3 regions of the Pseudoduganella sp. OTU4001 genome follow, and region 2 is predicted to be linked to each of the others. Evidence: predicted binding sites of a transcription regulator. Region 2 holds the regulator's gene; each other region holds the start of a gene.
The links. The regulator LexA, encoded in region 2, represses DNA repair genes until DNA is damaged. The targets are predictions, from matches to a motif close to ACTGTATNNNNATACAGT.

Region 1: AAHE99_RS14415 (PA0069 family radical SAM protein) is a predicted target of LexA. The motif match lies at 5,511-5,528, and genes of this name have one in related genera.
Region 3: recA (recombinase RecA) is a predicted target of LexA. The motif match lies at 5,015-5,032, and genes of this name have one in related genera.

What each region holds. Positions count from the first base shown of each region.
Region 1 covers NZ_JASATG010000014.1:26,437-34,097, reverse strand. The annotation lists gene AAHE99_RS14435 (tRNA-uridine aminocarboxypropyltransferase) at 1-177, shown strand, start outside; gene AAHE99_RS14430 (Hsp70 family protein) at 170-3,010, opposite strand; gene AAHE99_RS14425 (Hsp70 family protein) at 3,007-4,860, opposite strand; gene AAHE99_RS14420 (DUF2760 domain-containing protein) at 4,857-5,423, opposite strand; gene AAHE99_RS14415 (PA0069 family radical SAM protein) at 5,550-6,716, shown strand; gene AAHE99_RS14410 (hypothetical protein) at 6,731-7,156, shown strand; gene AAHE99_RS14405 (gamma-glutamylcyclotransferase) at 7,292-7,661, opposite strand, start outside.
Region 2 covers NZ_JASATG010000036.1:46,066-53,726, reverse strand. The annotation lists gene AAHE99_RS23020 (DUF47 domain-containing protein) at 1-457, opposite strand, end outside; gene AAHE99_RS23015 (replicative DNA helicase) at 524-1,915, opposite strand; gene rplI (50S ribosomal protein L9) at 2,013-2,465, opposite strand; gene rpsR (30S ribosomal protein S18) at 2,500-2,790, opposite strand; gene priB (primosomal replication protein N) at 2,822-3,115, opposite strand; gene rpsF (30S ribosomal protein S6) at 3,135-3,515, opposite strand; gene AAHE99_RS22990 (hypothetical protein) at 4,113-4,574, opposite strand; gene lexA (transcriptional repressor LexA) at 4,705-5,421, shown strand; gene AAHE99_RS22980 (glutathione S-transferase family protein) at 5,421-6,041, shown strand; gene AAHE99_RS22975 (alpha/beta fold hydrolase) at 6,141-7,169, shown strand; gene AAHE99_RS22970 (M61 family metallopeptidase) at 7,278-7,661, shown strand, end outside.
Region 3 covers NZ_JASATG010000013.1:64,691-72,351, reverse strand. The annotation lists gene AAHE99_RS13960 (S9 family peptidase) at 1-431, opposite strand, end outside; gene AAHE99_RS13955 (sodium:solute symporter family protein) at 481-2,517, opposite strand; gene AAHE99_RS13950 (DUF4212 domain-containing protein) at 2,514-2,726, opposite strand; partial or broken gene AAHE99_RS26810 (sensor histidine kinase) at 2,758-3,087, opposite strand; partial or broken gene AAHE99_RS26805 (sensor histidine kinase N-terminal domain-containing protein) at 3,352-4,146, opposite strand; gene AAHE99_RS13940 (response regulator transcription factor) at 4,269-4,952, opposite strand; gene recA (recombinase RecA) at 5,083-6,153, shown strand; gene recX (recombination regulator RecX) at 6,269-6,727, shown strand; gene AAHE99_RS13925 (DUF2889 domain-containing protein) at 6,856-7,422, shown strand; gene sucC (ADP-forming succinate--CoA ligase subunit beta) at 7,476-7,661, shown strand, end outside.

The DNA of each region.
Region 1 (7,661 bases), on a different contig from region 2:
CACTACCTGATCCGCAAAGCACATGCGCCCGACCAGCTATCGACGCTGGAGGCAAGCTGCTACGCGCTGGCGCAGCTGGAAGGGGATGAACATCGCTACGACCGCGTGATCGCGGCATTCGACGGCTTCGTGGCGCAGCAGCAGGCGCTGGCCACGCGCGGCGGCCAGCCTAGCTGAGAAGCTTCAGGCCCGGCGGCAAGGCCTCGCCCAGCATGCGCTGTTCGCTGGCCTGGTCCAGCTGCACCACGTCGCGCACCATGGCTGGCCAGCTTGGCGGGGCGCCGGCCGCTTCCAGACGGCGCACTACTTCTGCGCGCAAGTTGTCGTTGATGTCGCGCGAACGGTCGCCGGTCATGCGTGCCAGGTGGGCGGCGGCAAAGCCGGCCGGCTCCACCTTGCGCCAATCGAGCTGCATGACAGCCTGCAGCCACTGTTCGACCGTTCCGACCGGCGCCACATCATGCGCGCTGCCGTGGAACGGGCGGCGTGCGCCGACCCGGCCCAGCGCCCACAGGTAATTTTTTTGAGAAGCCTTGGGCAGTTCGCCCACCATCCAGTTGCCTATTTCGGCCTTGTAAGCAGAGGGGATGCGTTCCAGCGAGGCGCCCAGGCGCAGCATGTCTTCTTCGCTGCCGTTGACCAGGGTGACGGGACGGCGTCCGCGCTCGCTGGCATCGGCCTGCAGGTTGAAGGCGAAATCGTCCAGCAGGCGCAGTTGCGCCGCTGGCGGCAGTCCACCCGAAACGCGGCGCCACAGTGTCCACCATTCGGCGCAGACCTGGCTGTCCTTGTGGTTTTGGACGCCGGTTTCGAAGATTGCCCACAGCTGCTCGATGCGCCATTCGTCCAGCGTGTGGCCGAAGCCTGGGCGCAGGCAGTAGCCGGCGAGGTTCATCCAGGTGCGTTCGTGCTCGGGAGAGCGGCGGCGGCCTTTGGCGCGTTCCATCAGTGCGTCGAACAGGCGGCGCAGCAACGGGGTGGCCCAGCGTTCGCGGCTGCCCAGCAGGTGTTCGAGCTGGCTGCGCAGCTGGCGCACTTCCTTGACGTCGACTTGCTGGGCGCGGCTACCGAAGATACGGTCGATTTTCTCCAGCGCGTCGGGTAGACGGGCCGGAAGGGGCGCGTCGTCGCCCTCGGTGGCGCCTGCATCGGCGGCGTCGTCGCTGCCATGCTCGCGCAACTGGAATTCCAGCTGCCAGCGCTGGCCGTTGGCTTCGCAATGGACTTCCAATGTGCCTACTTCGGTCAGCGAGGCTGCCAGCTGCACGGTGATTTCCTTGCGCGCGCTGGCGTCGTTGCTGTCGCGCAGTACGGTGGCGATGGCGGGCAGCGGTGTGAGTTCGTCCGGCGCCAGGTCGGCCACTTCACCGGCTTGGGGCAGGGTGGCGTCGGCCAGCGTGGTGGCGATGTGGAAGCGTACCGGGCGGCCCAGGCGCAGTGCGAAGCTGCGTTCGGCCAGGCGCACTTCCTGTCCACTGGCGGTGCCGCGTGGCAGCAGGCAGACGGCGCGGCGCGATACGCCGGGGGCGCGTGCGCTGTCCAGCAGCAGCCAGTAGCTGCGCGGGGAGCCGCCGGCGATGGTGGGGGCCAGGCCTTGTTTTCCCAGGGCGCAAGCGACGCCGCCGCGTGCGACGGCGACGTCCGGGTCGTCGTTGTGCAGGACGCGTACCGGCTGGCCGCGCCAGGCCGACAGCGTTGCCTGCAGCCGTTCGGCCAGCTTGGCGGCGCGGAATACGCCGCCGTTCAGCAGCAGGGTGTCCGGCACGGGCAGGCTGCCATCGTCGGGCTGGCCCAGTGCTGCGCGCGCGGCAGCGGCGTGCTGGCGCAGGAAGCTGGCCAGGTGGCGTGTGATGGCCGGGTCGCTGGCGTAGGGCAGGCCGAATTCGACGATGCCGCCGCGTTTTGATTGCGCCGGCTGTTGCGATTCGTTGAGGGGGAAGAAGCCATCCAGCACGATGCGTTCGACGTCGGCGCGCGCCAGGGTCGCCGAACGGCTGCCGCCGATCAGGCGCGAACCAGCGCCTAGCAAGGTGACGCTGACTTGCTCGGGCGCGTCCTGCGCCAGCAAGGCCTCCTTCGCCGCCCGGCAGCGCTCCGTCAGCTGCGCCAGCCGCGCCGCCGACAGCCTGGCGGGCGCCGAGCCGCCAGCGCCAGTCGCGCCGGCCGCATCGCGCGTGCCGCCCTGGCTGCCGCCTGCGAGGCGCTGTTCGGCCAGGTGGGCCAGCGCCAGGTCCATATTGTCGCCGCCGAGGATCAGGTGGTTGCCGACGCCGATGCGGGTCAGCACCGGCTCGCCGTCTGCCAACTCCACTTTGACCAGCGTGAAGTCAGTCGTACCGCCACCGACGTCGGCGACCAGCACCAGGCGCGCGTCGGCCAGGTCCTGCGCCAATGATGCGCGATGCCGGTACAGCCAGTCGTACAAAGCCGCCTGCGGCTCTTCCAGCAGCCGCAGGGAAGGCAGTCCGGCCATGCGCGCCGCTTCCAGCGTGAGGGCGCGCGCGCCTTCGTCGAAGGATGCGGGAATGGTCAGTACCAGCTGTTGCTGTTCCAGCGGTGCCGAAGGGAAGCGCGTATTCCATGCAGAACGCAGGTGCGCCAGATAACTGGCGCTGGCTGCTACCGGGGAAATGCGCGCAACGTCGTCCGCCGCGCCCCAGGGCAGGATCGGCGCCAGCCGGTCAACACCGGTATGGGAAAGCCAGCTCTTGGCGCTGGAGACCAAGCGGCCCGGCACCTGCCCGCCAAGCTGGCGCGCCAGGCGCCCGACAACAGCACCTGCAGGCGCGTCGTCCACAACAGGCTCGGGCCACGGCAAAGCCAGGTCGCCCGCCGCGATTTCGCCTTCGGCGGGATGATAGCGGGAGGAGGGCAGCAGCTTGGCGCCGCCAACCTCTCCAGGCGCGGTAAGCTGCTCGACCTCGAACAACTCCACCGCCCCACCCGGCGCCGCATAAGCCAGCACCGAATTGGTGGTGCCCAGGTCGATGCTGACCAGGTACTGCGTCATTGGCCTTCGCCGGCGCCGCGCACGTCGAATTCGACCTTCCAGCGCTGGCCATCCTGCGCCACCGCCAGCAGTTCCAGCGTGCCCGACTCGCTGGCGTAAGCATGCAGGCGCACCTGCACCACTTCGCCGACGGAGCGGCCTTCCGGCGACAGCGTCGCCTGGATCTCGTTCAGCTCCACCAGCTCGTCCGGGCCCCAGAAATCAAGCACGGCGCCGATCTGGTCCTGACGGCGCACGGAAGAACCAAAGAAGCGGAAGTGCACCGGCTCACCCACCACCAGGCCGAATTCCTGGCCTGGCAATTCCAGCTCGCTGCCTTCCTCCATGCCGAACGGCGCCACGCACAGCGCCTGGATCGGCGGTTCCATGCCCGGGATGGCCGGCATCGACGATTCGACCGCAACGTAGTAGGAACGCGCCGTACCGCCGCGAATCCGCACGCCTGCGCCGCGCCGCACATAGCTGTAATAGGCCGCGCCACGGGCGACAGCCAGGTCCAGGTCCGCGCCGCCCAGCATACGCGCCGGTTCCGCGCCTTCCATATACAGCCAGTCGTTGATGGTTTCCATCACACGGTTGGCCAGCAGCTCCGACTTGAACACACCGCCGTTGAACAGCACCGCGCTCGGATGCAGGAAGCTGTGCTCCGCATTCACACGGCCGGCAAAGCCTTCCAGTTCCGCCGTCGCACCCACCTGGCGCGCCAGGAAGGCTGCCAGGTGCTTGGTGATTGCCGCATCCTGCGCGTATGGCAGGCCAAGCTGGGTCAGGCCGGCACGGGTACGCACGGCAGGACGGGCGCCTGCTTCCACTTTCGGGAAGAAGCCGTCGGTGATGAAGGTCGAGACTTCAGCGCGGGTCAGTTCGGTGCGGATCGAACCGCCGATCAGTTTCGAGCCACGGCTCGGTACCACGATCGGCCAGCTCTCAGCCTGCGCATTGGCCAGCAGGTTTTCCTTGGCCGCACGGCAGCCGTAGGTCAGCGCGCGCATCTGCCACGCGTCGAGCTGGGTGCCGTTGGCGGCCAGCTTGCGCGCCACCAGGTGGGCCAGCGCCAGGTCCATGTTGTCGCCGCCCAGCAGGATATGGTCGCCCACCGCCACGCGGTGCGGTTCCAGCACGCCGTCGCGCTCCAGGATGGCGATCAGCGAGAAGTCGCTGGTGCCGCCGCCCACGTCCACCACCAGGATGATGTCGCCCGGCTTCACTTCCTTGCGCCAGCGGCCGTCGCTGTTCTGGATCCAGCTGTAAAGCGCCGACTGCGGCTCTTCCAGCAGGGTGACGTTGTCGTAGCCCGCCGCGCGTGCCGCCTCGGCGGTCAGTTCGCGCGCGGCCGGATCGAACGAGGCCGGGATGGTGACCGTCACCGCCTGCTGGTTGAAGGGCGCCTCCGGATGGGCGTTGTCCCAGGCGGCGCGCAGGTGTTTCAGGTAGCGGGTCGAGGCTTCCAGCGGCGACACGCGGGTCACTTCTTCCGGCGCGTCATGCGGCAGGATGCCGGCGCGGCGGTCCACGCCAGGGTGGCACAGCCAGCTCTTGGCGCTCGACACCAGGCGGATCGGCGTGGTGGCGCCACGGTTGCGCGCCATTTCACCTGCGACGGCAGGCTGGCCTTCAGCCGTTGCCCAGGGCAGGGACAGTTCTCCCGCCGCCAGTTCATCCGGATGTGGCAGGTAGAGGAAGCTTGGCAGCAGCGGCAGTTCTTCCACCGTGCCCGGTGCGGTCAGCTGCGGGATGCCCAGCACGCCGTGTTTGGTCTTCTCGCCATCGCTGCCGGCCAGTTCAACGTAGGACAGCGCGCTGTGGGTAGTGCCAAGGTCGATGCCGATGGCGTAACGCGGGTCGCTCACAGTTCCACCTCGGCCGGTGCCAGCACCTTGGCGTCATGCGCTTCGGCCAGTTTCGGCAGGCTTACGCTGGAGGCGCGCCAGCCGCGGTGGCTCAGGGTGCCGGTGAACGGCGCCTTGCCGACCACGTTGCCGGTCAGGCGCACGGCGGCGGCGTCGAAGCCTTCCGGCAGGGTGACACGGCTGCCTTCGGCTTCGCTGCGGATGGCGTCGATGCTGAAGTGCTCGCGCAGCACTTTGGCGCAGCCTTCATGCACCACGCGGGCCGCGGCGCCGATATCGGCGTCCGAATAGCCGGACAGGTTTTCCTGCGTGAAGTCGATCAGGCGCGCTTCGCGCTGGAACAGCGACAGCAGCTGCAGCGCTGCGTCCGGGGTGGCTTCGCGCAGTGGCGCGGGGGCCGGGGCGGGTGCCGCAACTGGCGCCGGCGCCGGTGCGGCCACCGGGCCGATGCCGTCGTCGCGCACGCGCGCGGCGAATTCTGCATCGCCCAGGGTCTTGAAGAAGGCGCCAATGGCGAGGGAAATCCTGCTTCCGAAGGAAGGCAGATTGGTAGATTTGCTCATTTATTGCTCTTTGAGTGTCGGGGGTATCCCGGAGAAGTGCGCATGATACCAGCTTGGCTTGCAGGCGAGGCACAGCGGGTTTAGAATACTGTATAAATACACAGTATTATGGTATTGGGGCGCCTCATGCAGGACCATGACTCAGAGGGGCAGGTGATGCTGCCGCCGCAATCGCGCAAGGCTCAAAAAGGGCGCGGAGCGGTATCAAACATGCAAGGCAGGTATGAGATACAGGCGCGCGAAGCGTTCGATGACGGCTGGGCGCCCGATCCGGACGATGCCGATGCCGAAAAGCTGCCACCACGTACTATCGTCACCGAGGAAACCGCCAAGACCATCCTCACCCGCAACAAGTCGCCTGATATTCCGTTTAACGTCTCGCTGAATCCCTATCGCGGCTGCGAGCATGGCTGCATCTACTGCTTTGCCCGGCCATCGCACAGCTACCTCGGCCTGTCGCCGGGGCTGGATTTCGAGACCAAGCTGTTTGCCAAGGTCAATGCACCTGAGTTGCTGCGCGCCGAGCTGTCCAAATCCGGCTACGTGCCCGAGTCGCTGGCCCTGGGCGTGAATACAGACGCCTACCAGCCCTGCGAACGCGACTACCAGCTGACGCGCCGCGTGCTGCAGGTGCTGTCCGAGTGCAATCACCCGGTCGGGCTGATCACCAAATCGTCCCTGATCGAGCGCGACATCGACATTCTCGCGCCGATGGCCGAACGCAACCTGGCCGCCGCTTCGATCACCATCACCACACTGGACAGCAAGATCTCGCGCACGCTCGAGCCGCGTGCTGCCGCACCGGCACGCCGCCTGCGCACGATTGAAACGCTGGCCAAGGCCGGCATACCGGTCGGCGTCAGCATCGCCCCCATCATCCCCTTCGTCACCGAACCCGATATCGAAAAGGTCATGGCCGCCGCGCGCGACGCCGGCGCCATCATGGCGACTTTTGTGGTGCTGCGCCTGCCATGGGAAGTCAGCCCGCTATTCAAGGAATGGCTCGAAGCGCACTTCCCCGACCGCGCCGCGCGCGTGATGAACCGCGTACGCGATATGCGCGGCGGCAAGGAATACGAAGCCGAGTTCGGTTCGCGCATGCGCGGCGAAGGCGTGTGGGCCGACCTGATCCAGCAGCGCATCGACAAAGGCATCACCCGCTACGGCTTCCTCGGCCGCCACAGCAAGTTCCGCTCCCTCGACTGTACCCAGTTCAAGCGCCCCGAACACATCCCACCCTCCGGCGCCCGCGCCCGCGCCGCCGCCACAGCGGGGCAAATGGATCTGTTCTGACCCAGGAGGCCATCATGGGCTGGTTTCTCGTAAACATTGTCGTCCCTCTGCTGGCGCCGGTTTTTATTCTTTGTCTGCTTAGACCGTTACCGTTGCCAGCGCCGGCGCGAACGTCGTTGAAATGGATTACTCCGGTAAAGGATGGCCAGTTATGTTGGGTTGCGATTACATTTTGTGCTTCTGCGCTGCATGAATACGGTACCGCAGCTAGCCAGTTTGTCGCGCCTCCCGCAGCGCTCTTGCAAGTTTCAAACGGTCTTGCGAATGTTTGCTTGGTGATGAGCAGTATCGTCGCAGCCGGTGGCGCACTCTATCCAACTTCGGCCGAGAAGCAAATGGGTGTCAGTTGGGTGCGTCATTTCTCTTGCTTTTGTGTGTCGCTATTCTTTGCGCTTGCATCGGCATTTTTATATGCGATTATTCACTTCGGAATGTCGTAAAACATGGAGGTTTTATGTTTACAAGGTTTATCCATTACCACTTTCGAGACAATGATGCGGCAAGGAATTCAATGTTGGTTTTGGCATGTGCAGTAGGTGCGTTAGGTTCAGCGCTAGTGCTGATTCGGACGCTTTTTATGCATTGAAGTGTGTAGAAATGTATGCCTCGATCGCGTGGACGTGTTCGTCATGGTGGCCCATCTCGCGCAGCGCGGCGGCGAGGCTGAGCAGGTATTCGGCGTTGGGGCCGCTAGGCCCGGCGGCGGAGGCGATGTGGCGCGCGATTTCTTCGACGGACGCTTCGCCGAGCCAGGCGGCGTTGCCGGCCGCTGCGATGTAGATCAGGCCTTCCTCGACGCCGCCGGATTCGAAGTGGATGTCGATCGCCACGCGCAGGTAGCCGTTCTTTTCGCGGTGGTCGAGGTGGGCGAATTCTTCCGGCGTGACGAGGTAGGCCATGCCGTGGCAGACGGCGCCTTCCGCCGGCACCAGCGTGGCCACACGG
Region 2 (7,661 bases):
ATTCCAGGCGGTCGATCTCTTCGCAAATGCCGACGATCTTGGAGGCGTTGTCCATGTTCGACAGCAGGGCCACGGCTTCCTTCACCTTTTCGCAGCAAGCCAGCACCAGTTCGGCCAGGCGCTTGGCTTCCGGGGTCACGGAGTGCAGGTCGTACAGCGACACGGTCTGGGCGGCATCTTCCATCAGGTCCAGGATGTCGTCCATGCGGGTGATCAGCTTATGGATGTCGTCGCGGTCCAGCGGGGTAATGAAGGTCTTGTGCAGCAGGTCGACCGCGGTGTAAGTGATCTTGTCTGCCTGTTTTTCGATGCTCTCGATGGCGTGCACGCGGTTTTCCAGGTCGTCGAAGTTGGCCATCAGGCCCAGCATTTCTTTGGCGCCCTTCACGCACAGTTCGGCGTGCTGGTTAAACATGTCAAAGAATTTGCCCTCCTGGGGCATCAAGCGTCCAAACATTTTTGTTCTCCGTTGGTTGATTCGTAGATACTGCAGCAAGGCCACCCAGCGCGGCCAGCGTGATAATCAGTCGCCTTGGTAGATCGACAGGTTACCGGTGTAATTGCCAAACTTGGTATATGCACCGATCCAGGTCAGGCGCACTGCCCCGATTGGACCGTTTCGCTGCTTGCCGATAATGATCTCGGCGGTGCCTTTATCCGGCGAGTCAGGGTTATAGACTTCGTCGCGATACAGGAAAATGATCACGTCCGCATCCTGCTCGATAGCGCCGGATTCGCGCAGGTCGGACATGACGGGTCGTTTGTTGGGGCGTTGTTCCAGCGAGCGGTTCAGCTGGGACAGTGCAATGACGGGGCAATGCAGCTCTTTGGCCAGGCCCTTCAGGGAACGCGAGATCTCGGAAATCTCGGCCGAGCGGTTGTCGCCCGGCTGGCTGCCCTGCATCAGCTGCAGGTAGTCGACCACGATCAGGCCCAGCTTGCCGCACTGGCGGGCCAGGCGGCGCGCACGGGCGCGCATCTCGATCGGGTTCAGGGCCGGGGTCTCGTCGATATAGACCTGGGCTTCATTCATTTTCTGGATGGCGTGCGTCAGGCGCGGCCAATCCTCGTCGATCAGTTTGCCGGTACGCAGGCGGTGCTGGTCCAGCAGGCCGACCGAACCCAGCATACGCATGGCCAGCTGCACGCCGCCCATCTCCATCGAGAACACGGCGACCGGCAGGCCGGCTTCCACCGCCACGTTTTCGGCGATGTTCATGGAGAACGCGGTCTTGCCCATGGAAGGACGGCCGGCCACCACCACCATGTCGCCCGGCTGCAGGCCGGAAGTCATCTTGTCCAGGTCGGTCCAGCCGGTCGGCACGCCGGTGATTTCGGAGCCGGAATCGCGCGAATACAGTTCGTCGATGCGCTCCACCACCTGGGTCAGCAGCGGCTGCACCGGCAGCCAGCCGGCGGCGCCGCGCGAACCGGCTTCGGCGATGGCGAAAATCTTGGCTTCCGCCTCGTCCAGGATCTGCTTGACGTCCTTGCCTTGCGGGCTGAAGGCATTGCCAGACACTTCGTCGGCCACGGTGATCAGCTTGCGCAGCACGCCGCGGTCACGCACGATTTCCGCATAACGGCGGATATTGGCTGCCGATGGCGTGTTCTGCGCCATGGCGTTCAGGTAGGCCATGCCGCCCACCTCTTCCGCCTTGCCCAGCATGCTCAGGGCCTCGAACACGGTCACCACGTCGGCCGGCTTGCCCGAGTTGATCAGGCGCACCATCTGCTCGAAGATGATGCGGTGGTCGTAGCGGTAGAAGTCTTCCGCGTTCATGAAGTCCGCGATACGGTCCCATGCCGCGTTATCACGCAGCAAACCACCGATAACAGATTGCTCTGCCTCGATCGAGTGCGGCGGAATGCGGAGGGAATCGACTTGTGGGTCGGACTGGGGTGCGGCGTTCATGGCGCGCATTATACCTGCTTCGGCAAGCTGGGAATAAACTCTGGAAATAAAAAAAGCCGGGAGAACCCGGCTTTTTTGATGTAGATACGACGCTGTATTAAGCAGCTTCGCCAACCACGGCTACGGTCACTTCCGCCACCACGTCGGTGTGCAGGGACACGGCAACTGGGAACTCGCCGACGGTCTTCAGAGGACCGGTTGGCAGGCGCACAGCGGACTTCTCAACAGCGAAACCAGCTTTGCTCAGGGCTTCAGCGATGTCGAAGTTGGTCACGGAACCGAACAGACGGCCGTCAACGCCGGCTTTCTGGGATACGGTCACGGTCATGCCGTTCAGCTTTTCGCCTTGGGCTTGGGCAGCAGCCAGCTTGGCGGCCGCAGCTTTTTCCAGTTCGGCGCGCTTGGCTTCGAATTCAGCAACAGCAGCAGCGGTAGCGCGGCGTGCCAGTTTCTGAGGGATCAGGAAGTTACGGGCGTAGCCGTCTTTCACTTTAACCACGTCGCCCAGGTTGCCGACGTTGATAACTTTTTCCAGCAGGATGATTTGCATAGTTTTCTCCAGGTACTTAGATCTGAGCCGCTAATTAAGCGTGGTGCAGATCGGTGTATGGCAGCAGGGCCAGGTAGCGTGCGCGCTTGATCGCGGTGTCAACTTGACGCTGGTAGTGCGCCTTGGTACCGGTCAGGCGTGCTGGCATGATCTTGCCGTTTTCCTGGATGAAATCTTTCAGGGTATCTACGTCTTTGTAGTCCACTTGCTCAACGCCAGCGGCGGTGAAGCGGCAGAACTTCTTGCGCTTGAACAGAGGGTTTTGTTGCTTGCGCTTTTCTTTCAGCTTGAGCTTGTTTTTGTCGAACTTTTTACCGAATGCCATTTTTGGCTCCTGTATTTAAAAATTGCGCTGTTTAAACAGCACGAAAATCAATGATGTGAAACACCAGGGTTCTGCTATTGCGGTTCTTCTTGGCCAGGAAGCCGGTGAACTCGTACAAGCCTCCCAGGGGCGCCTGACTGAATCGTTTCGACAGCTCACCGGCGGCAACCGCGGGAACTTCAAATTCGGTCAGTCGGGCGATACCTGCCTCTGTCTGCTGCGAACTGTGCTGCAAGCTTGCATTCACAATCGGCAGGCCGGCCGGGGTGTAACGAATTTCATCCCGTTCGGCGATCAGGGCGGTAACCCGGAGCTGGTTGTACAGACCGTCTCCTGTTCAGGAATTAGGCCGCTGCAGGAGCTGCTGGAGCTTCGGCGCGATGGCTCTTGGCCGCGTCTTCACGCTGGACCGACTTCATCATCGGGGAAGGAGCGGTTTCCGCTTTCTTCATCTTGACGGTCAGGTGACGCAGCACGGCATCATTGAATTTGAATGCGGTTTCCAGCTCAACCAGGGTCTCGTTGTCGCATTCGATGTTCAGGCAGATGTAGTGTGCCTTGGCCAGTTTCTGGATCGAGTAAGCCATTTGACGGCGGCCCCAATCTTCAACACGGTGGACGTTACCGCCGCGCGAGGTCACGCTGGCTTTGTAACGTTCGATCATCGCGGGCACTTGCTCGCTTTGGTCCGGGTGGACGATAAATACGATTTCGTAGTGACGCATTAATAACTCCCTTAAGGACTGTGAAAATAGCCCACCCCGGCGTCAAGACGGGTGTGGGAAGAGGTAAGCCCGCAAATATAGCAGACTTTGGCCGCCGGCTCAAGCTTTACTGACGCCGCGCAAATCGCCCTGGCCCGGCCGCTGGCATGCTGGGCCAGGGACCGCCCCGACCTCGCCTGGAAGCTTGTCGCCAGCCGCTCCCCGGAGGCTTTTCTGCGCCTGTTCTTTCCCGATGTCGCCGAAGCCGTCGACTGGGTCCGGGGATATTGGCTTCCAGACCACGAACTAGCTCCCGACAACGTGGCAGCCCATCCACGCCACCCTGATGTGGTGATCCTGGCATTTGACAGCGCACCGGACGCATAAAGACCGAACGCAGCGGGAGCTCTCCAAGCAATGGCTATGGCATCTGATGCATAAAAAAGATGGCACCTGGACGAACTTTTTGTACTGCAGGTGGTCTTAGGTCACCGTTTCGCTTCCCTGCCTGAATCCGCACTTCACAGCCTGAACCGGGCAAGTCCTGCTCAACTGGACGCCCTCTCCCTCGCAATGCTTGATGCGCGGACTCTCGAGGAGGCGTTAGAGACAGCCGGCCTAAACGCCTGATGCCTCCCCCTGCGGCGCCATGGCGGCCTGGCGATCGCGGGCGGACTGCAAAATACCGATCAGGAATCCCAGACCGGCCGCCAGCCAGATGACGGAGGCAATGACGTCGAAAGTCCAGACGCGGTTGGGAAACTTGTACAAATACGGCAACACCAGCAAGCCGCGCAGCAGGCACACCGCGGCCACCGTGCCCTGCACCATCTGCGCAAACGGCAGCCAGCGCAGGTAGCCGGCACCTGCCAGCGCGTACATGGCGCACACCAGCATCAGCAAACCAATCACCACCGCGCCGGCCGGCGCCAGCAATCCGCCGGCCTCGGCGGAGGCCACCACCTTGGGCGGCGCCTGCAGGAAGGCATACCACTCCGACCCCAGTAAAGGCGCCGCAAAATGGATCAAAGCGCCAAACAAAGAAATCCCCGCCGCCAGCAAGAAAGCAAACCGTCCCATCCTGCCCTCCAATGGTTATCGAATCGACATTAAGCCGAATATTTTCTGTCGATGCAACAAATTTGCTTGCAATTCGTTCCACACTGTACAAAAATACAGACTGTCTATATTCACAGTTCACCATAGCGCCATGATCAAGCTCACAGCACGCCAAGAAGAGATCCTCAACCTGATCAAGGAAGCGATCGAAAACACCGGTTTTCCTCCGACCCGCGCCGAAATCGCAGCCGAGCTGGGCTTCAAATCGGCCAACGCGGCGGAAGAACACCTGAAAGCGCTGCAGCGCAAAGGCGCCATTGAAATCACTGCCGGCACCTCGCGCGGCATCCGCCTGACCGGCAACTTCGGCGGCACCGCCACCGGTACCGGCGCAGCGATCGCCAGCACCGGCGCACCGGCTGCGCGCGGGGCGGCGCGCGCCAAAGTCGAATTCGACGATATGCCAGCCGTCCCGGCCGGCATGCTGGTCTCCCTGCCCCTGATCGGCCGTGTCGCCGCCGGTTCGCCGATCCTGGCGCAGGAAAACCTGGAAACCACCTACAGCGTCGACCCCAAGCTGTTCTCCGCCAAGCCCGACTTCCTGCTGAAAGTACGCGGCGAATCGATGCGCGACATCGGCATCATGGATGGCGACCTGCTGGCCGTGAAGAAAACCGACACCGCCCGCAACGGCCAAGTGGTGGTAGCCCGCATCGGCAACGACGTCACGGTCAAGACCTACCGCAAGACCGGCAGCACCATCGAACTGCTGCCGGAGAACCCGGACTTCAAGGTCATCACCGTCACCCCGGAAGACGACTTCGCCCTGGAAGGCCTGGCCGTCGGCCTGATGCGGACCTGGCACTGATGATCAAACTGTATGGCAGCGCCGAATCCGGCCACACCTTCAAGGTGCGGCTGCTGCTGGAAGTAGCAGCGCTGCCATACGAATACGAAGAAGTCGACCTGCGCATCGACCGTGAGGCGCGCCCCGAACCTTTCCGCAGTCTCGCCAAATACGGCGAAGTCCCATTGCTGGTGCACGACGGCCAGCCCTACGTCCAATCCAACGCCATCCTGCTGCACCTGGCGCAGCACACGCAAGCCTTCGGCGGCGAAACGCCGGAGCGCCTGGCGCGCTGCCGCGAATGGCTGTTCTGGGAAGCCAACCGCATCGGCACCTGCCTGCCCCACCTGCGCTTCGGCCAGCGCTTCGACCCGCAAGGCTATCCGCCCGGCGTACTCGAATGGATGCGCACCCGCTTTGATGCCGACATCGCCCGCCTGGATGAAGAACTGTCCGACGGCCGTGCCTTCCTGCTTGGCGATTCGCCCAGCATCGCCGATTGCGCGATCTGCGGCTATATGTTCTGGCCCGAGCAGGCCGGCGTCAGCTACCCGCCGCAGGTGACGGCATGGCTGGAGCGCATCCGCGCCCTGCCCGGCTGGCGCCATCCCTACGACATGCCCGGCGTCATCCCGTTTTAAACGCCCTGCTCCCTTATTTTTGCAGCCTGTCGCAATCGCGTGCAGCGCGCGCGGCAACAACGTTACTCTTCTTGCATGACAAATAAGTAAGGAGATAGCATGTTCGTCCGCCGCATCGGTTCCATCCTCTGCACCCTCGCCTTCGCATCCTCGGCCGCCTACGCCGCCGCCCCGCAGCAGCAATTCGCCAGCATGGGCGACCTGCAGCTCGAAAACAAGACCACCATCAACGACTGCGCCATCGGCTACCGCACCATCGGCACCCTGAACGCCGACAAATCCAACGCCATCCTGTTCACCACCTGGCACACCGGCACCAGCCGCGATGCCGCCGGACTATTGGCCAGCGGCGCCCTGTTCGATCCATCGCCCTGGTACATCATTGTCGTCGACGCGCTTGGCAACGGCGTCTCCTGCTCCCCATCGAACAGCAAAACGCAACCCGGACCCGCCTTCCCGCAATTCTCGATGCGCGACATAGTCGCCAGCCAGCACAAGCTGCTGACCGAAAAACTCGGCATCCAGCATGTGCGCGCCGTCATGGGTTACTCGATGGGCGGCATGCAGGCATTCCAGTGGGCTGTCAGCTATCCCGGCTTCATGGATGTCGCCATCCCGATCGCCGGCACACCGCGCCTGACCGCTTCCGACATGCTGTTCCTGCGCATCGTTGAAAAGTCCGTGGTCGACGAACCGGCATATGCCGGCGGCCGCTACGCCAAGAATCCCGCACTGCCGATGTATAACCTGCTGTTCGCCATGAACTTCGACAGCCCCGCGCACCGTTCCGCACGCACCGCACCGAAGGATTTCGAAAAATTCTTCCGCGAGAGTGCAGCCTCCGACAATGGCGGCACCGACGCCAACAACTCCCTGTGGCAGATCCGCGCCGTGCTGGGCCACGACGTCGCGCAAGGCGGCCAACTCGAAGACGCGGCAGGCCTTGCCAGGGCGCGCATCCATGCGATCAACGCCGCCCAGGACCACGTGGTCAACCCGGCGCCGGCCCTCGCCTTCGCCAAGCAGCGCAAGGAAGACGTGACCGTGCTCGACACCGACTGCGGCCACGCCGCCCTGCGCTGCGCCATGCCCGCCATGAAAGCCGTTGTGGAAAAAGCGCTACGCTAAGCCTGCAGTCTGTTCCGCGAATCCTGCATTTCGTCGCAGCCATGTTCCCCGCATGGCTGCTTGCAACATAAAGTTACATAACACCAAAAACACCTACGGGGAGATTAGATGTTCAAGCCTTTATGCATCGCAGCCGCGATGCTGGCAGCGCAGTCTGCGTTCGCCTTCGACAACCAGACCAACCACTACCGCTTGAGCATCGACAAGGATGCCAAACGCGCCCACGTCGAAGCCGACGTCTGGGTGGAAGGCCGCGAGCTCGTGCTGTTCAACTGCATGCCGATCCCGCAGCTGAAGAACGGCCAGGCCGACCTGATCGAAAAGCTGACCGTGCGCGACATGGCCGGCAATGCCGTCCAGCTGCACGACAAGGGCGAAGGCGAATACGAAGTGGATGGCGACCGCCGCCTGCGCCTGTCCTACGACATCCGCCTGGAGCATGACAAATACCAGTGGCCGGGCGGGAACGAGGAAGTGTCCTACCACACCGAC
Region 3 (7,661 bases), on a different contig from region 2:
ATCTTGTCGGCGGCACCCGTGGTAATGAAGGATTTTCCGTAGCGCGAGGCCAGCTGGCGGAATTTGCTGCCGTCGCGGTTCACCGCATACAGCCCCGGGGCGGCATAAATCTGGCCCTGGGCGGCGCGCAGGTCGGCGATATCGAACAGCAGGCGCTCATCGTTCACCCAGCGCACATGGTTGACATCCAGGTCGTTGAAGCCGGCCACCGCTTCGGCCTTGCGCGTGGTGAGGTCGACCACCGCCAGCATGCTGCGCCCGCCCTTCTTGGCGATCTTGGCGGCCAGGTATCGGCCGCTTGGCGACAGCCTGGCGCCGGTGAAGGCGGGATTCTCAAAGAACGCCTCGATAGGCGGCAGATCGGCGGCGTATGCCGCTGGCGCTGTGGACAGGCCGAGGGAAAATGCAAGTGCAACGGGAAGTTTTTTCATGGAGCGCATGCTACCAGCGGAAGCGGTAGCAAACGCTCACCAATTGTCACTATTCAGGCGTACGGATATGCCGCACCAGCGACATGGTGCGGGCGTCGGGCTGCGGCGTCAGCAGGCTCACCACCACCAGCGCGGCCAGCCCCACCGGCACGCCGAACACGCCGGCCGAATTGGCGGCGATGCCGAACCACTGGCCGGCGACACTGCCGCCCAGTACCGGGTTCGCGTGCAGCATGTAGTACAGGCAGGTGAAGAAGCCTGCCACCATGCCGGCGATTGCGCCCTGGTGGTTGGCGCGCTGCCAGAACACGCCCGCCACCAGGGCCGGGAACAGCGTCGATGCGGCCAGCGAGAAGGCGGCGCCCACCAGCGACAGGATGTCGCCCGGTTTGGTCGATGCGGCGTAGGCCGCGATGAAGGCTACCGCCAGCAGCAGCAGCTTGGAAATCGTGACCCGCTTCTGGGTCGAGGCGGTGGGGTCGACGATCTTGTAGTACACGTCATGCGACAGGGCGTTCGAAATCGCCAGCAGCAGCCCGTCCGCTGTCGACAGCGCCGCCGCCAGGCCGCCAGCCGCCACCAGGCCGGAGATCACGTAGGGCAGGCCGGCAATCTCCGGCGTGGCCAGCACCAGCACGTCGCCATCGATCAGGATTTCCGCCAGCTGCACGATGCCGTCGCCGTTGATGTCGCTGATCGACAGCAGCGGGCTGGCCTTGTCCACATTGGCCCAGTAGGAGACCCAGGTCGGCAGGTGGGCAAAGTCGCTGCCCACCAGGGAGCTGTAGATATCGTATTTCACCAGCACCGCCAGCGCCGGGATGGTCAGGTACACCAGCAGGATGAAGAACAGGGTCCAGAACACCGACACGCGCGTCTCCCGCACCGAAGGCGTGGTGTAGGAGCGCATCAGGATGTGGGGCAGGGCCGCCGTGCCCACCATCAGGCAGAACACCAGCGCCAGGAAGTTGTTGCGCTTCTGGTTGGACTGCTGGCGGTCGGTGCCAGGGAAGGGCTCGGCGTGCTTGACCGGCGCCCGCGCCCGCGCCAGGTTCTGGTTGCGCTGCGCGGTCCAGACGGCGGCGGCGTCTTCCACCGTCTTCGGATAATTGGCCAGCGCCCGCTCGGCAGCGCGGATCTCCAGCAGCGAGCCGTTGCGCTGCTTGACCATGTCCAGGTTGTGCTGCGCCTCCAGCCGGCCCGAATCCCAGGAAGCGGGCAGCCCGTGCAGGCGTACGCTGAAATCTTCGGCACGCTGCAGGAATACCTCGCGCACCTCGGCCTCTTGCTCGTCATTCGCCAGCTGCGCCTCGCGCGCGCTGAGCTGGGGCAGCAGTTTGCCGTAGGCCACCTGCGGCACCGGATTGCCGCCATGCTTGACCGCCAGCCACATGGCCGGCATCAGGAAGGCCACCAGGATGATGATGTACTGCGCCACCTGGGTCCAGGTGATGGCGCGCATGCCGCCCAGGAAGGAGCACACCAGGATCGACGCCAGCCCGAGGAAGATGCCGACCGAGAAATCCACGCCGGTAAAGCGCGAGGCAATCAGCCCCACCGCGTAGATCTGCGCCACCACATAGGTGAAGGAGACGATGATGGTGGCGCTGACCGCCATCAGCCGCACCGCGCGGCCGTCAACCCCGCCGCCGTAGCGCGCCGCCAGGAAGTCGGGAATGGTGTACTGCCCGAACTTGCGCAGGTAAGGCCCGATCAGCAGCGCCACCAGGCAGTAGCCGCCGGTCCAGCCCATGATATAGGCCAGGCCGTCGAAGCCGTGCAGGTACAGGCCGCCCGCCAGCGAAATGAAGCTGGCCGCCGAAATCCAGTCCGCCGCCGTGGCCATGCCGTTGAACAGCGAGGGCACGCGCCGCCCCGCCACGTAATACTCCGCCACGTTCGAGGTGCGGCTGATCACGCCGATCGCCGCATACAGGATGATGGTGGCGAACATGAACAGGTAGCCGATCCACAGGCGCGGCATGCCTTCCTTTTCCAGCATCGCCAGTGCGAGCAGGAACATGCTGAAGCAGCCGGTGAAGATCAGGTAATAGCGCGACAGCTTGCGGAAGAAGCGCGTCTTCATGCCTGGTCCTCGCGACGAAAGCGCCGTTCCAGCACCCGCATGCGCCAGGCGTAAAAACCGATGATGGCCAGGTAGATCAGCGACGCACCCTGCGCCGCCAGGTAGAACGACAGCGGCCAGCCGAAGATCGACAGCCCGCTCAACTCGCGCGCAAAAAAGATGATGCAAAAAGTCGCCAGCAGCCAGATGGCCAGCAGCCAGCCGGTCATGCGGCGCACGCGGCGCCAGTGGCGTTCAAGCTTATCCAAAATGCGGTACCTCGTCTTCTTCGGGCGGAGCGTCCGGCTCGCGTAGCGGGAAGCTGACGCGGAACAGGCAGCCCGGATATTTCGGGTCGGTGGCGCGCGGGTTGGCAAACAGGTCCACCTCCGCGCCGTGCTGCTGCGCCACCTCGCGCACGATGGGCAGGCCCAGGCCCGAGCCTTCGGTATTGCTGCCCAGGATGCGGTAGAAGCGCTCGAACACCTGGGCGCGCTCGGCGGGCGGGATGCCGGGGCCGTTGTCCTCCACCTCCAGCAAGGCATGCTGGCCGGTGCGCCGCACGCGCACCGTCACGGCGCCGCCGCGCGGCGTGTAGCGCAAGGCATTGTCGATCAGGTTGGACAGCATTTCGCGCAGCATCACAGGGTTGCCGGAGATCGGCACTTCCTCGCGCGCCGGCTCGTAGCCAAGGTCGATGCCGGCGCTGAACGAGGCCTGCACCCAGTCGTGCACCGTGTCGCGCGCCAGCAGGTCCAGCTCCAGCGGCTGCATCGCGGTGCCGGCCTGCGGCTGGTTTTCCGCGCGCGCCAGCGCCAGCAGCTGGTTGACCAGGCGCGTGGCCGCCTCCGACGATTTGGCCAGCTGCTCCAGCGAGCGGTGTACTTCGGCCTGGTCGGTCTGGCGCAGCGCCAGTTCGGACTGGGTGCGCATGCCGGCCAGCGGGGTTTTCATCTGGTGCGCCGCATCGGCGATGAAGCGCTTCTGCGAATCAATCGAGAGCTTGAGGCGCTCCAGCATTTCATTGAGCGACTTGACCAGCGGCGTGATTTCTTCCGGCACCTGGCGCGGCGGGATCGGGCTCAGGTCGTCCGAAGGGCGGGCCCGGATGCGTTCCTGCAGCTCGCGCAGCGGCAGCAGCCCGCGCGACAGCGCAAACCACACCAGGGCCAGCACGATCGGCAGGATGATGAACTGCGGCAGGATCACGCCCTTGATGATGTCGTTGGCCAGCTTGGCGCGCTTGTCCAGCGTTTCGCCCACCTGCACCAGGGCCAGGCGCGGCGGCTGCGCCTTGTCCTCCTGCAGGTTGACCCAGGTATAGGCCAGGCGGATCGGCGTGCCATGCAGGGTGGCGTTGCGGAAGGTCACGCTGCCGGCACGGTAGCTCTCGCCGTCCGGCTCCATTGGCGGCGCCGGCAGGTCGCGGTCGCCGTCCACGTGGCTGCCGGCCGGGCTGCTGATCTGGTAATAGATATTGTCCACATCGTCGGCGCGCAGGATGTCGCGCGCCGCGGCCGGCAGGCGCGGGATCACGCCGCCCACCTCGCGCACCTGCTGCGTCAGCACGGTCAGGGTGTCTTCCAGCGCATGGTCGAACGGCTGGTTGGCGATGGATTTGGCCACCAGGTAGGTGATGGCGATACTCATTGGCCACAGCAGCAGCAGGGGCGCCAGCATCCAGTCCAGGATCTCGCCGAACAGCGAGTGCTGGATTTCCTGCTCCTCGGCGGCCGGGGCGTGCTCCCAGTCCGCTGCCTGCGGTTCGCTGCTCACTTGGCAGCCGGGGGATTGAACTTTTCCAGGCAATAGCCCAGGCCACGCACGGTGGCGATACGGATGCCGCCCACCTCAATCTTCTTGCGCAGGCGGTGCACATAGACTTCGATGGCGTTGTTGCTGACTTCCTCGCCCCACTCGCACAGGTGGTCCACCAGCTGCTCTTTCGAGACCAGGCGCCCGGTGCGCGCCAGCAGGATCTCCAGCAGGCCCAGTTCGCGCGCCGACAAGTCCAGCATCTGTTCATTGATATAGGCGCTGCGGCCGACCTGGTCGTAGGTCAGCGGGCCATGCTTGACGACGGTCGAGCCGCCGCCCTGGCCGCGCCGGGTCAGCGCCCGCACCCGCGCCTCCAGTTCCGACAGCGCGAACGGTTTGGCCATATAATCGTCGGCCCCCAGGTCGAGGCCGTTGACGCGCTGCTCGACCGAATCGGCCGCCGTCAGGATCAGCACCGGCAGCAGCGAGCCGCGCGAACGCAGGCGGCGCAGCACTTCCAGGCCGGACAGCTTGGGCAGGCCCAGGTCCAGGATCAGCAGGTCGAATTCCTGGGTGGACAGGGCCGTGTCGGCTTCCTGCCCGTTTTTTACGCAATCGATCGCATAACCCGACTGGCGCAGCGAGCGCGTCAGGCCGTCCGCGAGGACGCTGTCATCTTCAGCTAATAAGATACGCATAGGCCTAATGTACCCCTTGTTTGATATTTCGCAAAGATTTCAAAAAAGGGCTTGTCAAAAGCACTGTAGTTTTATACAGTACCACCTGTACCAACGTAGTGACCCACATTCAGACCCGCGAAAGAACATCATGGACGACAAAAAAACTGTAGTACCTGCATCGGAAAAAGCCAAGGCCCTGGCCGCGGCGCTGGCCCAGATTGAAAAGCAGTTTGGTAAAGGCTCCGTGATGCGCATGGACGCATCGGCCCCGATCGAGGAAGTGCAGACTGTCTCCACCGGTTCCCTGGGCCTGGATATCGCGCTGGGCGTAGGCGGCCTGCCACGCGGCCGTGTGGTGGAAATCTACGGTCCTGAATCGTCCGGCAAGACCACCCTGACCCTGCAAGCCATCGCTGAAATGCAGAAAATGGGCGGCACCTGCGCCTTCATCGACGCCGAACACGCGCTGGACGTGGTCTACGCACAGAAGCTGGGCGTCAACCTGCACGAGCTGCTGATCTCCCAGCCGGACACCGGCGAACAGGCCCTGGAAATCTGCGACGCGCTGGTGCGCTCCGGTTCCGTGGACCTGATCGTGGTCGACTCGGTTGCCGCGCTGACCCCGAAGGCTGAAATCGAAGGCGATATGGGCGACTCGCTGCCAGGCCTGCAGGCGCGCCTGATGTCCCAGGCGCTGCGCAAGCTGACCGGCACCATCAACCGCACCAATACCCTGGTGATCTTCATTAACCAGATCCGCATGAAGATCGGTGTGATGTTCGGCTCGCCGGAAACCACCACCGGCGGCAATGCGCTGAAGTTCTACGCCTCCGTGCGCCTGGACATCCGCCGTACCGGTTCGATCAAGTCGGGCGACGAGGTGATTGGTAACGAGACCAAAGTCAAGGTCGTGAAGAACAAGATCGCGCCTCCGTTCAAGGAAGCCCACTTCGACATCCTGTATGGCGAAGGCACTTCGCGTGAAGGCGAAATCATCGATCTGGGCGTGGAAGCCAAGATCGTTGAGAAGTCGGGTTCCTGGTATAGCTACGGCGGCGACCGTATCGGCCAGGGCAAGGACAATGCCCGTACCTTCCTCAAAGAGCGCCCAGCCCTGGCGCGCGAAATCGAGAACAAGGTGCGTGCGGCGTTGGGCGTGCGCGAGCTGCCAGCCGTGACCGATGGCGAAGAAGCGCCGAAGCTGCGCGCGGTTGACTGAAACCGGTAAACCAGGGTCAGACCCAAGGGTCTGACCCAGTCTATTCGACGGCCACCGGCTCAGGCACACGCCGGGTCTGACCCTTGGGTCAGACCCAGGTTTACCGGTTTAAAAGATGCCCCTCCCCAAACCCACATTAAAAGCCCGCGCCCTCCGCCTGTTAAGCCAGCGCGAGCACTCCCGCCTCGAACTCGCCCGCAAGCTTCAACGCCACGCGGAGGAGGGCGACGACGTCGAAGCCCTCCTCAACTTCCTCGAACAAAACAAATGGCTATCGGAAGAGCGCTTCTCCGAGAACCTGGTCCACCGCCGCGCCGCGCGCTACGGCAATAGCCGCATCGTCGCCGAACTGCAGCACCACGGCATCGGCGGCGAGATGCTGGCCGAAGTCAAAGAATCCCTGAAAGAAGACGAAGTCGAACGCTGCTGCGAAGTCTGGCGCCGCAAGTTCGGCGAAGTCGCCGCAGATCCCGAAGGCCGCCAGAAACAGCTGCGCTTCCTGATGTCGCGCGGCTTTTCCCAGAAAGCCATCCGCACCGCCATGAAGGGCACCATGCCCGATGAGGAATACTGAATTGGCCTGACAGGTATGCTACACTTCGAGAGTTTTATGCAGCACCGCGGGTGCGGTGGTTGTCCGTAGAAGCTGCGGCGTACTGATTAGCTGCTTATAATTTTGGCCACTTTTGTGGCATCGGTCTTATGTCCCTGTCAAATCCTGTCTCCCGACGAGCGCTGCGGCACACGCGCGCCATAGACATCCAGGCGTTCGCGCGCGAGGATGGCCTGTGGGATCTTGACGCCCATATCACGGACATCAAATCCTTCGACACCATGCTGGCATCCGGCCCGCGCAAGGGCAATGAAGCCCTGCACGACCTGTGGCTGCGCGTGACCGTCGACAAGCAGCTGACCATTGTAGATGCCGAAGCAAGTTCGGACGCTGTTCCCTATCCAGGCCATTGCGACACCATTGGCCCAGCCTATAAAGCCCTGATCGGCCTGAACCTGATGAAGGGTTTCCGCCATGCGGTCAAGGAGCGGCTGGCCGGTGTGCTTGGCTGTACCCACCTGACGGAATTGGCCCAGGTGCTGCCGACGGCAGCCATGCAAGCCTTTGCCAACGATGTGTGGCCGGTGAACGAGCGCTCCAACACTGCGACTGAGAAACCGTTCCAACTTGACAAGTGCCACGCCCTGAAGACCGATGGCGGGGCAGTTGCCGAGTTTTACCCGCGCTGGTACGTCAATAAGACGGAAGCAGCCTAGGTGCTGTAGAAAAATACTACTATTCAAACGATTCGAAAGAAGGGAAAGCCAGCATGAAAATCCATGAGTATCAAGGCAAAGAAATCCTCCGAAAATTCGGAGTGACCGTACCGCGCGGTATTCCGTGCATGTCCGTGGAAGAAGCAGTCAAAGCTGCGGAAACCCTGGGCGGCCCAGTATGGGTTGTTAAGGCACAGATCCACGCAGGTGGCCGTGGTAAAGGCGGCGGCGTGAAAGTT